DNA from 4 places in the Erwinia pyri genome. Region 1 is predicted to be linked to each of the others. Evidence: predicted binding sites of a transcription regulator. Region 1 holds the regulator's gene; each other region holds the start of a gene.

Region 1 (3,109 bases):
TCTATCAAGCATGACGTGCAGTGGCTGGGCTTTGAGTGGACGGGCAACGTTCGCTACTCCTCTGACTATTTCGATCAGCTGCATCACTATGCGGTTGAGCTGATCAACAAGGGACTGGCCTATGTTGACGAGCTGAGCCCTGAGCAGATCCGTGAATATCGCGGCACCCTGACGGCGCCGGGGAAAAACAGTCCGTTCCGCGACCGTTCAGTGGAAGAGAACCTGGCGCTGTTTGACAAAATGCGCAACGGCGGCTTTGCTGAAGGCACCGCCTGCCTGCGTGCAAAGATCGATATGGCCTCCAGCTTTATCGTGATGCGCGATCCGGTTCTGTACCGTATTAAGTTTGCTGAGCATCATCAGACCGGCAGCAAGTGGTGCATCTATCCGATGTATGATTTCACCCACTGCATTTCCGATGCGCTGGAGGGGATCACCCACTCACTCTGTACGCTGGAGTTCCAGGATAACCGCCGTCTGTATGACTGGGTGCTGGACAACATCACCATTCCAACCCATCCGCGTCAGTACGAATTTTCTCGTCTGAATCTCGAATACGCCATCATGTCCAAGCGCAAGCTGAGCCTGCTGGTAACAGAGAAGATTGTGGAGGGATGGGACGATCCACGTATGCTGACCGTTTCCGGTCTGCGCCGTCGCGGCTACACGGCTGGTTCTATTCGCGAGTTCTGCCGCCGTATTGGCGTGACCAAACAGGACAACATCGTGGAGATGGCCTCGCTGGAGTCCTGTATTCGTGACGATCTGAACGAGAATGCCCCGCGCGCGATGGCGGTGATGGATCCGGTGAAGCTGGTGATTGAGAATCTGCCCGCTAATCACGAAGAGATCATCACCATGCCTAATCATCCGAACAAGCCGGAGATGGGAACGCGTGAAGTGCCGTTCAGCCGTGAGATTTATATCGATCGTGCTGACTTCCGCGAGGAAGCGAATAAGCAGTACAAGCGTCTGGTACTGGGGAAAGAGGTGCGCCTGCGTAACGCCTATGTGATCAAAGCGGAACGCGTGGCGAAGGATGAAGAGGGTAATATCACCTGCCTGTTCTGCACCTGCGATACAGAGACGTTGAGCAAAGATCCGGCCGATGGCCGTAAAGTGAAAGGCGTCATTCACTGGGTTTCTGCCGTTCATGCCTTACCGGCAGAGTTCCGCCTCTATGACCGTCTTTTCAGCGTGCCAAATCCGGGTGCGGCAGAAGATTTCCTGACCACTATCAACCCTGAATCTCTGGTTATTCGTCAGGGCTTTGTAGAGCCAGGCATGCAGCATGCGGAAGCCAGCAGCCCGTATCAGTTTGAGCGCGAAGGGTACTTCTGTGCTGACAGCCGATACTCCTCTGCCAGCAACCTGGTGTTTAACCGCACGGTTGGCCTGCGTGACACCTGGACAAAAGCGGGAGAGTAGCGCTTCCGGGTTTTCTGAAAGCAACGCAGCCTCAGGGCTGCGTTTTTTTTGCCATTCAGTATGGTGCAGAGGAGTGTTTCAGAGGGTAAACGCTTCAGCTGTGAAGGGATCACTCAGCGCATTTGTGTCGGCAGTTCTGCTCCTTCAGGCAAAAAAAAGCCGGTGATTTTCACCGGCTTTCTTCAGGAATGCAGATTATTTGTCGTGCAGCGTTTCATCTTCGCGGCAGTCGCCAGTAGAACAGTGACCATAAAGGTACAAGCTGTGGTTACTGAGCTTAATACCATGACGCGTGGCGATATCACGCTGGCGAGCCTCGATCGATTCATCTCTGAATTCGATCACTTTGCCGCAGTCCAGGCAGATAAGGTGGTCGTGATGATGCTGCTGAGTCAGTTCAAAAACGGATTTGCCGCCTTCGAAATTGTGGCGGGTAACGATCCCCGCATCATCAAACTGGTTCAGCACGCGGTAGACCGTTGCCAGACCAATTTCTTCGCCCATATCAATCAGGCGTTTGTACAAATCTTCCGCACTGACATGATGGCCTTCAGGTTCCTGAAGCACTTCCAGAATTTTCAGTCGGGGAAGCGTGACTTTCAGGCCGGCCTTCTTTAATGCGGTGTTATTGTCAGTCATGCGGATATTGTCCTGTTACTTTGCTTGTCACTGTGCGGCTGAAAAGCCCTGAACATCGGTCGACGCAAAACGCCTCATTATAGTACTCACGCTTCGAAATGAACACCTCGGGCGTTGCGAATCTGTAAAGGGAGGTAATGATGATGTCTTTACGTCCGGAAAGCTGGCGCTGGGTTTACATTTCGCTTTGCCGTGCCTTTAAGAAAAAGCCACGAAGTAAGCGGGGTGACCGATGGCGATATTCTACAGTTTTGCAGATGAAAGTTACAAAATTGTGCCTATTACTTCTATAGGAAAAGTCAGAGGCCTGATGTGAGTTACCTCCCACATCAGCCCCTTCTCCTTAAGCTTGCAGAATTTCCTGCAGCTGGAGCTCATCGTAAATTTGTTTCACCCATTTTTCAGTACGTTCGCGGGTCAGTTCCGGTTGACGATCTTCATCAATAGCCAGGCCCAGGAAATGCGTATCATCAGCAAGCCCTTTGGACGCTTCAAAATGATAACCTTCAGTTGGCCAGTGACCCACGATAACGGCGCCTTTCGGTTCGATGATATCGCGAATGGTGCCCATCGCGTCGCAGAAATACTCCGCGTAATCTTCCTGATCGCCACAGCCAAAAAGCGCAACCAGTTTGCCATTGAAATCGATCTCTTCCAGGGTAGGGAAGAAGTCATCCCAGTCGCACTGGGCTTCGCCGTAGTACCAGGTAGGGATACCCAGCAACAGGATATCAAAGGCTTCAAGGTCTTCTTTGCTGCTTTTAGCGATATCATGAACCTCAGCCACCTCGTTGCCGAGCTGCTTCTGGATCATTTTTGCAATATTTTCCGTATTGCCCGTATCGCTGCCAAAGAAAATGCCTACGAGTGCCATGCGCTTAATAACCTCTTGAAACTAAAATTTAGGGTAACGACTTTACTGCAGTTAACGGCAATGATAGCAGACAGCACAAGGGGGATAAATGAGTAATCCGCCTGCTTTTGTCGCTTTGTGCTTCAGCAGCAAGAGGTTGAAGAGCCGGTTCTGCCGCTTTTCAACGCT
Region 2 (3,109 bases), 2.1 Mb from region 1:
CAAACGGTTAATTCAGCAGTATCAGGCAAAACAGAGCGCTGCTACGGCAATGCAGATGTCATAAAAAAGGGGCCGGTATGCAGATACCGGCCCCTTCTTCAGCACACGAGAATTACTTCCCGGCGGTTTCCATGCCCATCAGGCCAATCTTCAGATAGCCCGCCTGACGCAGCTTGTCCATCACCCCCATCAGCGTTTCGTAATCCACTGACTTATCGGCCTGGAAGAAAATGGTGGTCTCCTTTTTCCCTTCCGTCTGCCCGTTCAGCGTCTCTACCAGCGTTTCTGGCGTTACCGCGTTGTTGCCAATAAAGAGCTGCTTGTCCGCTTTGATGGAGAGATAGACCGGCTTTTCAGGGCGCGGCTGAGGAGCACTGGAAGAGGCGGGCAGGTTGACGCGAACGTCAACCGTAGCCAGCGGCGCGGCGACCATAAAGATAATCAGCAGCACCAGCATCACGTCAATAAAGGGCGTGACGTTGATCTCATGCATTTCGCCGTTGCTTTCAGGATCTTCATTTAATCGCATAGCCATGGTGCTTATCCTACCCGCAGTTTCTGAGCTGGCGCACGCTGCGTGCCGCTGGCAGCCAGATCCAGATCGCGGCTCTGCAGCAGCATAATCTGAGCCGCAACATCCCCCATGGAGGCTTTGTAGTTGGCGATCGTGCGGGCAAAGATATTGTAGATAACCACCGCAGGGATAGCCGCAATCAGGCCGATGGCCGTAGCGAGAAGCGCCTCGGCGATACCCGGCGCCACGACGGCCAGGTTTGTCGTCTGCGTCTGCGCAATGCCGATAAAGCTGTTCATGATGCCCCAGACCGTACCAAACAGCCCGACGAACGGCGCGATGGCACCAATGGTTGCCAGGAATCCGTTACCGCGGCCAGCATGACGGCTGAAGAAGGCGACACGGCGCTCAAGGCGGAAAGAGGTACGCTCTTTGATGCCGTCATTGTCATCCGATCCGGCAGAGAGCTGCAGCTCATTTTCCGCCTCCTGCAACAGCCGGGTAGTCAGGCTGTTGGCCTTAAACGTGGCGCAGGTTTCAGCCGCTTCTTTCAGCGTGCGTGCGCCAGCCAGCGCCTGCTGCTCACGTTTGAGGCGGCGCTTAGCCGAGCTCAGTTCAGCGCTTTTGCTGAAGAAGATTGCCCAGGTCACGACCGACGCCAGCAGCAAACCGATCATCACCACTTTTACTACGATGTCCGCATGCTGGTACATGCCCCAGACGGAGAGATCCGTCTGCATCAAATTATTGGTCACGCTCTGTCTCCAACGTCATTAACGGGTAAAAAAAACCAGTGCGGATCATACCAAATCAGTGGTGAATTGATAGTGGTTATCATTACTATTTACTTTCCGGAAAACATTTTTTGCACATTCACTGATTTACCGCATTCCCCACCGCTTTTTAATGAATCTTTCTCACTCTCTCCTTCCCGCAATGTTCCGCTGACGCCTGGCGTGTTAACGTTAAGAAAAACCCGCCATTCGCAGACAGAGCTTTCTGATGACCAGTAAAAAAATTGAAACGGCGCTGATTGCCGCCGGGCGCAGTAAACGTTATACCCAGGGATCCGTTAACAGCGTGATCCAGCGTGCCTCTTCGCTGGTATTTGACAGCGTGGCAGAGAAAAAACGCTGCACGGCTGGCCGTGCCGATGGCGAGCTGTTTTATGGCCGCCGGGGCACCCTGACGCACTTTTCTCTGCAGGAAGCGATGACTGAACTGGAGGGTGGCGCAGGCTGTGCGCTTTACCCCTGCGGCGCAGCGGCGGTAGCCAATGCGATCCTGGCTTTCGTCTCGGCGGGCGACAACGTGCTGATGGCAGGCTCCGTCTATGAGCCAACTCAGGATTTTTGTACTAAAATTCTCAGCAAAATGAATGTCTCTACCACCTGGTTCGATCATTGCCTGGGGGCGGAGATTGCCGAACTGGTGCAGCCGACGACTCGCGTTGTTTTCCTTGAATCCCCCGCCTCCATCACCATGGAGGTGCAGGATATCCCGGCGATCGTGGCCGCCGTTCGCAGCAAAGCCCCTGACGCCGTGATCATGATTGATAACACCTGGGCGGCGGGGATCCTGTTTCGCGCACTGGAGTTCGGCATCGACATTTCCATTCAGGCTGGCACCAAATATCTGATTGGTCACTCAGACGCGATGATCGGGACGGCGGTCGCCAACGAGCGCTGCTGGCCGCAACTGCGTGAGAACTCCTATCTGATGGGCCAGATGGTCGATGCGGATACCGCCTATATGGCCAGCAGGGGGCTGAGAACGCTGGCGGTCCGTCTTCGTCAGCATGAAGAGAGCAGCATTAAAGTAGCCAACTGGCTGGCCGGGCGGCCGGAAGTTGCCGTGGTAAACCACCCGGCTCTGCCGCAATGTAAAGGGCACGCTTTCTGGCAACGGGATTTTACCGGCAGCAGCGGCCTGTTCTCTTTTGTCCTGAAGGCGCGGCTAACCGATCGGCAGCTGGCTGACTATCTCGACCATTTTGCGCACTTCAGCATGGCCTACTCCTGGGGCGGCTATGAGTCATTAATTCTGGCTAATCAGCCTGAAGAGCTGGCGGCAATCAGGCCGGCAACGGGCGTGGCGTTCACCGGTACGCTGGTGCGTTTGCATATTGGCCTGGAAAACGTCGACGATTTAATTGAGGACCTGGCCGCAGGCTTTGATCGCCTGAGCGGCCAGATAAGCTAAACATAAGTTCAACGGCGCGGCATCCGCGCCCGCGATCAAGGTGTGACGGTATATTTGCGCGTACAATCGACAGATAAACGCAGTAAACAGGAAATGAAATGGGTGTATTGCACGAGATTGTTCAGGCGCTGTGGCACCAGGATTTTGCGGCGCTGGCCAATCCGAATGTCATTTGGATTGTCTATGGGATCATGTTCACTACTCTGCTGCTGGAAAATGGCCTGCTGCCAGCCTCGTTTCTGCCCGGTGACAGTTTGTTGCTGCTGGCGGGGGCGATGATCGCCAAAGGCGTGATGGAGTTTATTCCTACGCTGCTGATCCTGACGCTGGCGGCGAGCCTGGGCTGCTGGCTGAGCTATCTCCAGGGCCGCTGGCTGGGCAATACCCGTCTGG
Region 3 (3,109 bases), 670 kb from region 1:
GGGCAAGACTGATGGCGACCGATAACGGCCCGGCGGCGCTGGTGATGTATCAGAGCCCGGAAGGGAGCCGTGTCGCCTGGTATATTCGCCCGATCGAACCCGTTAAGCTGCCTCATGGCGAACGCCGGGCCAGCGACCTGATGGCGCAATACTGGAGTGACAACCACTACAACTATGCGCTGGTTACGCCGTCGGAAGGCACGCAGCTTGACGGAATGCGGGAGGCGATCCGACAGTCAACCAGCTAATGATGCAGCGGATATAAGAGGGCGCAACGGTGTACGCCCGGGGCTGCCAGTCAGGCAGGGATTTCGCAGACGTCAATCCAGGTGGCATCGGTCAGCTTAGCCAGCGTTTCCGGATCGATGCGAACCGCGCTGTTGATGGAGCCAGCTGCAGGCAGCACTTCGTTATAATGCCTTAACGACACATCGCAAAATACCTGCAACGGCGTTTCCAGGCCGAAAGGACAAACGCCGCCCACCGGATGGCCTGTCCAGTTCACCACTTCATCCGTGCTCAGCATGCGTGCTTTGGCACCCAGGGTCGCCTTCAGCTTGCGATTATCCAGTCGGGCATCGCCGCGAGTCACAATCAGGATCACCCGATCTTTCACCTTCAGCGACAGCGTTTTGGCAATCTGGCCCGGTTCCACATGGTGGGCGCGGGCCGCCAGCGCAACCGTAGCGGTGCTTTCGCTCAGTTCAATAATGCCAATATCGGGGGCGCGCTCGGCAAAGAACTGCCGTACAGACTCCAGGCTCATGCTTCTCTCCCACATAACGAAGCGCATAAAGTTGCCACAGAGCAGACGAACTGTAAACGGGAAGGGGCGAAATCAGACCGGTTTTAGCGTGCAGTTACCGCAGCGCTGGACATCAGGCAGGCGATAGCGCTGACAGCAGGTGCGCCGCTGCATTTCACCCTCACGCGGCAGCATGGTGCGGTAGAAAGGATTTTCTGACCCATCGAGCAGGGTTTTAGAGAAGAAGAAGGCGTGTTCCAGTTCGACCTTAAGCGGTTCGCCCAGCAGGGAAGCTATCTCTCCAAGGAACCACCAGACGGTGAAGCCGGTATTACTCCAGATGAGTTTGCTGTTGATCTCGCCATGCTGCTCAATGCCGCGTACTACCGGGATAAGATGCTGTTGGATCAGGCGATCCATGCGGCGGCGGGGAGAGAGATAGCGCGCCTCTTCATCTTCACGGACGTCAAACCAGAAGGTCGCCGGTCTGCCGGTTTCGTGGAATTCGACGTGGCAGTGCTCAGGGGAGCAATCAAGCGCACGCTCCTCAAGCAGCAGGGCCATCATCATCGGCGGCAGAACAAGGCCGAAGTACCACTGCGCCCAGAGCGACTGCAGCGGCTTCTGCTCGCGAGCCAGCTCAGGCTGCTCACGATAGATAAAATCACCATATAGCGCGTTCAGCCGGGCAAAACTCTCCGGGGCAGACCAGCGGTCCAGCGTCATACTGCTGGCGGGCGCTTCCTCGCCCAGCTTTACGCTTTCCAGAAACCATGCACGGTTTTCACTGAACAGTGCCCGCAGCGAATGCGCCAGCGGACGGCTGCTCTGCAAAAAGATCAGCGGATGTGAACCATACTCAACTGCCTGACGGATGAGAGTAGCCATAAGGTTTCCAGAGTGAATCGAAGTGCAAACGATAATCGTTCTTGATTCTATCTGAGGAAAATTGCACAAACAAGCTTCATTTTGTGCCGGGGACGATCGCACGGGCTGCGTTTAACAGTAGGCAAAGGGCAGGGAAACGTTTCTTATTTTTTATAACAACAGCTGCAGAAAAGAGCAGGGAGGAAATAAAAGGTATATCACCATTAATTCCCAATTTCAGGAATAATCAAGAGTACTTTTTTTGCGGGCATTATTAAATGAGATGCATTTCATTAAAAGGGATCCGTCAGGGGGTTATTTTTGATTCAGAGTAATAATGTATTTTTCTGCACCCGGGCTTCATTAACCCAAACTCTCCCGTTTTTTCTGGCATTTGCATTAAAATTAATGATCAGATTAATAAAAGTATTGGCCCATATCCCTGGGCCATAGCAGGAAACTACATGGCATCAGCTGGCTGAGCCAGGCTGCTTTTGGCAATATCTTCATAGGAAAGAATAGTATTACGCCCACGATTCTTAGCCAGATATAACGCGCGATCGGCATTAGCGAGCGCACTGTCAAAATCCTCTTCATACAATGGCGCAAATCCGGCGCTGACCGTGACATGGGTCGCTACCCGATCGTTGAAGCGATGAGGGATCTCAAGGTTAAGGACATACTGACGGATCCGCTCTGAAAGCTTGCGGGCGATCGACTCATTGACGTTAGTTAACAGCACCAGAAATTCTTCTCCGCCATAGCGCGCCACAATGTCCCTGGACCGCACGGCATCCCGAATGGCAACAGAGACGCGAGCCAGCGCCTGATCGCCCATCGCATGGCCATAGTTGTCGTTATAGGCTTTAAAATGGTCGATATCCAGCAGCAGGACAAAGTGGCTTCCCGCATGATTTTCAAGAATATTTTCCAGCCGGTTTTTTAACCCACGGCGGTTATAGAGGCCAGTCAGCGGGTCCAGCATACTGAGATCGCTGTAGGTCTCTTTCTCTTCATAGAGCTGGCGCATCAGACGGCGGGTAAACCTGTCGCGGCGGCGCTGCATCAGATGGTGCAGCGTGAAGCCTATCAGCGGCAAGGCGATGGTAAACAGAATAAGCACCGTGTTTTGGCCATGATCCAGCAGCAGTACCGCCACGGAGGGCGGCGCCGTATGCAGACAGAAAGCCAGCAGGTGATCGCCTAACGCAATTGCGCTGATAAAAAAGACGCTGACCAGGCTTATCACTAAAAAGCTGCCGTCGAAATAAAATACCGACTCATACTTAAGGTATATTTGCCATGTCCAGAGTAAACCGGTAACGATCGCGACGATATTTAATATCGGAAATTTGCCTGAAGGCTTTAAAAGCATCCACCCCACAATTATAGCACTGAATAACGCAATAATTACCGTGGGCGGGGAATACTGGAAAGTCGCCATTTTTCCATTGATGCTGCATAAACAAAATAGGGACGTTACTGAGTTTAAAAAAA
Region 4 (3,109 bases), 2.1 Mb from region 1:
GGCAGCTGGTGTCGATGATCCCGGAACTGCGGCAGGGGGAGCTGGACTTCACCATCAATACCTATTATCAAAGCCATCTGGATAATGAGCTGAGCTACGAACGGCTGATGGATCGTGAATACCGGGTAGTGGTGCGCAAAGGGCATCCCTGCGAACACGCTACCTCGCTGGCAGAGTTGCAGCACTGCGACTGGACCATGCCGACACCTAAAGGGAGCTACTACCGCTTATTACACGAGCTGTTTACCGAGATGGGCATGGCCCCCTCTGTCAGCGTCACCTGTGAAACCTTTATGACCTGTATCAGCCTGGTGGCGCAAAGCGACTTTGTCAGCATCCTGTCGCTGGATGTTATCTCCGATCCTGTTCTCGGCAATCAGCTGGTCTCCCTGGCGATCAAGGAGAAACTGCCCAGGGCCACGTTTTATCTGATACAGCGCAAAGATATGACCTTAACCCCAATGAGCGCGCACCTTGCCAGACTGTTCCGTATGCATTGCCAGGGTGTAAAATTCCCGCTGGAGGAGCCGTAACCCCGGGATAAGATAGCGGCAAAATGAGGGGTAAATTTTGCGTGATTACGTGATACAGTGTTTTTTATCACCCCCTTAGCAAGAGAGCAGGCATGATGACGCAAACCGTGTCACTTCATCGCTATCAACCCCGTTTTCATCAGGGTGTCGTGGATCTGATTCTGCCGATCCAGACTCAGGAGTTTGGCATCGCTATCACCGCGCAACAGCAGCCGGATCTCAATGAGATAGAGGCATTTTACCAGCGCGGCATGGGCGATTTCTGGCTGGCCCTGGCGGGCGACAGAGTAGTGGGCTGCATTGGGCTAAAAGATATAGGGCAGCAGCAGGCTGCTCTGCGCAAAATGTTTGTGGCAAGCGACTTCCGGGGCAAATCTCAGGGAGTGGCGAATGCATTACTCAACACGCTGCTGGGCCATGCAAGCCAGCGAAAACTGGCGACCATCTGGTTAGGCACCACCGATAAATTCCTTGCCGCACACCGTTTTTACGAGAAAAACGGCTTCCGGGAAGTGAGCGTAACCGCTCTGCCAGAAGCCTTCCCGCTGATGGCGGTGGACAGTAAATTTTACTCTCTCTCTATGCCAAAATAGTCGCGCAGACCACCCGCTACTCGCTTGCAGTGGCTGTCAGAGAAGCAGGGCAGTAACCATTAAAAAAGGAGGCTTGCGCCTCCTTTTTTATAGCCACTTTTGCTGCTCATCCTGCGGTCTGTATCAGGCAGGGAAGTCAGCAATAATCCTTAAGCCTCTGGATTACTGGTGTTGCTCATCTTCATCAAATCTTTATCCACGAAGAACATACCCTGACCACCGGTACCAACCAGCGCCAGCTTATCCAGCACAGATTTGAACAGCTTCTCTTCTTCATGCTGCTCAGAAACGTACCACTGCAGGAAGTTAAAGGTGGAGTAGTCCTGTGTGGTCATCGCTGCGTGCGCCAGTTCGTTGATTTTGCCGGTGATCAGCTTCTCGTGCTCATAAGCCTGCTCCAGCACTTCATTCAGTGAGTTAAACGTCACTGGCGGTGCAGCAATGCTGCCCAGGACCGGCATGGCGCCGGTGTCGCTCAGATAGTTGAACAGACGCTGCATATGCTGCATCTCTTCCACAGAGTGCTCGTGCATGAAGGAGGCAGCCCCTTCAAACCCCTTATCCGCACACCAGGCGCTCATCTGCAAATAGAGATTGGCAGAATAAAACTCCAGGTTTAACTGGTCATTCAGTTTAGCGATCATATCGGCAGTCAGCATAGTGGCTCCATCAGGCAAGAGAAATAAATTTAAAAGAGTAATTGGGCGTATTATGCACTTCTGTTGCGGAAATAAAAACCGTTTGTTGGAATTATTATGAGCGCATAACATTATGAAACTTAAGTGATAATTATTACGGCATGAATGTTACTTATTCCATTATTCAAATGGTTTTGATAACCATTCTTATTGTTATCTGGTGCGGAAAAACAGCGTCCGCTCGCGCTGTAAAAAGAGTAAAAATAAGTTTTCCCTTACTGAGTAAGGGAAAATATCACGATTCCATCATCAGAAGATCGAGAATAGCCAGGGCAGGGCTTCGCCGTGCTTTGGTACTTAACCACGTCTGAGAGTAAAGGAGTACCATTAACGGCAAGAGATAGATCTTACGATGGCCTGATGGCAGCAGAGTATGGCGTGCTATGGCAAACCTGGTTTTGCGCAGGCTCAACTGATGGAAGCCTTCAACGCGAAACGCTGCTCTTTCCGCAATACCGGCGATAAAATTCGGGGAAATATTATTTTTTTTGCAATTAAAAGGAAAATATATTTTTTTAAAAGCGCGGAGAGGAAATTATTTTAATTTATGGGCAACAGAATGAATTAACTCAATATAAAAAATTAAAAATATTTAATCTTTGCCATTAAAACTCAATCAGCGTTTTCATTTCAGTGCCAAGGCCTGCGGCCAGAACAGCAATAACTTCCAGAGTAGGGTTCCGTAAACCTCGTTCAATACCAGAAACATAGGTCCGATCCAGCCCGCATTTTAATGCGAATGCTTCTTGCGACAAGCCTGCCTGCAGTCTGAGTTGTTTAACTCTTTTTCCAAAAAGAACTTTGGTGGTGTTTAGCTTTTCCATGCGCCCAGCATTGCGCTTTGCAGCCTATTAGTCCACGGACTATTAGTCACAATTGAAAAATAACGTGATATGATTATGACTCATAGTCTACATGCAGGGCTTTAACCAGGAAAAAAGAGAGTCATTATGAATAATGAGGACTGGCACCCTGCCGATATTATTGCTGCATTAAAGAAACAAGGGACGACTTTATCCGCGCTGTCCCGAGAGTCCGGGCTGGCTTCTTCAACATTATCAAACGCTCTGCGCCGTCCCTGGCCGAAAGGCGAGCAGCTGATCGCGGCTGCGCTGGGCAAACAGCCTGAAGAGATCTGGCCAACCCGGTACAAAAGAAAAAAATAGCTTCCTGCCGCCTTCTTCTCTCTACTTTTTGCAGCATATTCAGCTCTGCGTCCCTCTCTCATTCTGAATTCCTGCGCCCTGCGTTGTTAAGGATGTAAGTTTTTACTCATCCAGCGCAC

The links. Region 1 encodes Fur, which represses iron uptake genes when iron is present. Its sites were predicted from a motif close to ATAATAATGAGAACNACTATCAA; they were not measured.
Region 2: exbB (tol-pal system-associated acyl-CoA thioesterase) is a predicted target of Fur. The motif match lies at 1,336-1,358, and genes of this name have one in related genera.
Region 3: fhuF (siderophore-iron reductase FhuF) is a predicted target of Fur. The motif match lies at 1,662-1,684, and genes of this name have one in related genera.
Region 4: ftnA (non-heme ferritin) is a predicted target of Fur. The motif match lies at 1,959-1,981, and genes of this name have one in related genera.

Annotation. Positions count from the first base shown of each region.
Region 1 is NZ_CP132353.1:3,204,386-3,207,494, reverse strand. It holds gene glnS (glutamine--tRNA ligase) at 1-1,428, shown strand, start outside; gene fur (ferric iron uptake transcriptional regulator) at 1,624-2,067, opposite strand; gene fldA (flavodoxin FldA) at 2,411-2,941, opposite strand; gene ybfE (LexA regulated protein) at 3,102-3,109, opposite strand, start outside.
Region 2 is NZ_CP132353.1:732,882-735,990, reverse strand. It holds gene tcuC (MFS transporter) at 1-64, shown strand, start outside; gene exbD (TonB system transport protein ExbD) at 113-535, opposite strand; gene exbB (tol-pal system-associated acyl-CoA thioesterase) at 541-1,269, opposite strand; gene metC (cystathionine beta-lyase) at 1,517-2,716, shown strand; gene Q3V30_RS03450 (DedA family protein) at 2,815-3,109, shown strand, end outside.
Region 3 is NZ_CP132353.1:3,874,836-3,877,944, reverse strand. It holds gene Q3V30_RS18340 (anti-sigma factor family protein) at 1-248, shown strand, start outside; gene Q3V30_RS18335 (YbaK/EbsC family protein) at 299-766, opposite strand; gene fhuF (siderophore-iron reductase FhuF) at 839-1,633, opposite strand; gene Q3V30_RS18325 (GGDEF domain-containing protein) at 2,073-3,109, opposite strand, start outside.
Region 4 is NZ_CP132353.1:773,496-776,604, forward strand. It holds gene Q3V30_RS03635 (LysR family transcriptional regulator) at 1-533, shown strand, start outside; gene Q3V30_RS03640 (GNAT family N-acetyltransferase) at 626-1,126, shown strand; gene ftnA (non-heme ferritin) at 1,276-1,785, opposite strand; gene Q3V30_RS03650 (helix-turn-helix domain-containing protein) at 2,430-2,648, opposite strand; gene Q3V30_RS03655 (helix-turn-helix domain-containing protein) at 2,775-2,990, shown strand; gene Q3V30_RS03660 (MFS transporter) at 3,077-3,109, opposite strand, start outside.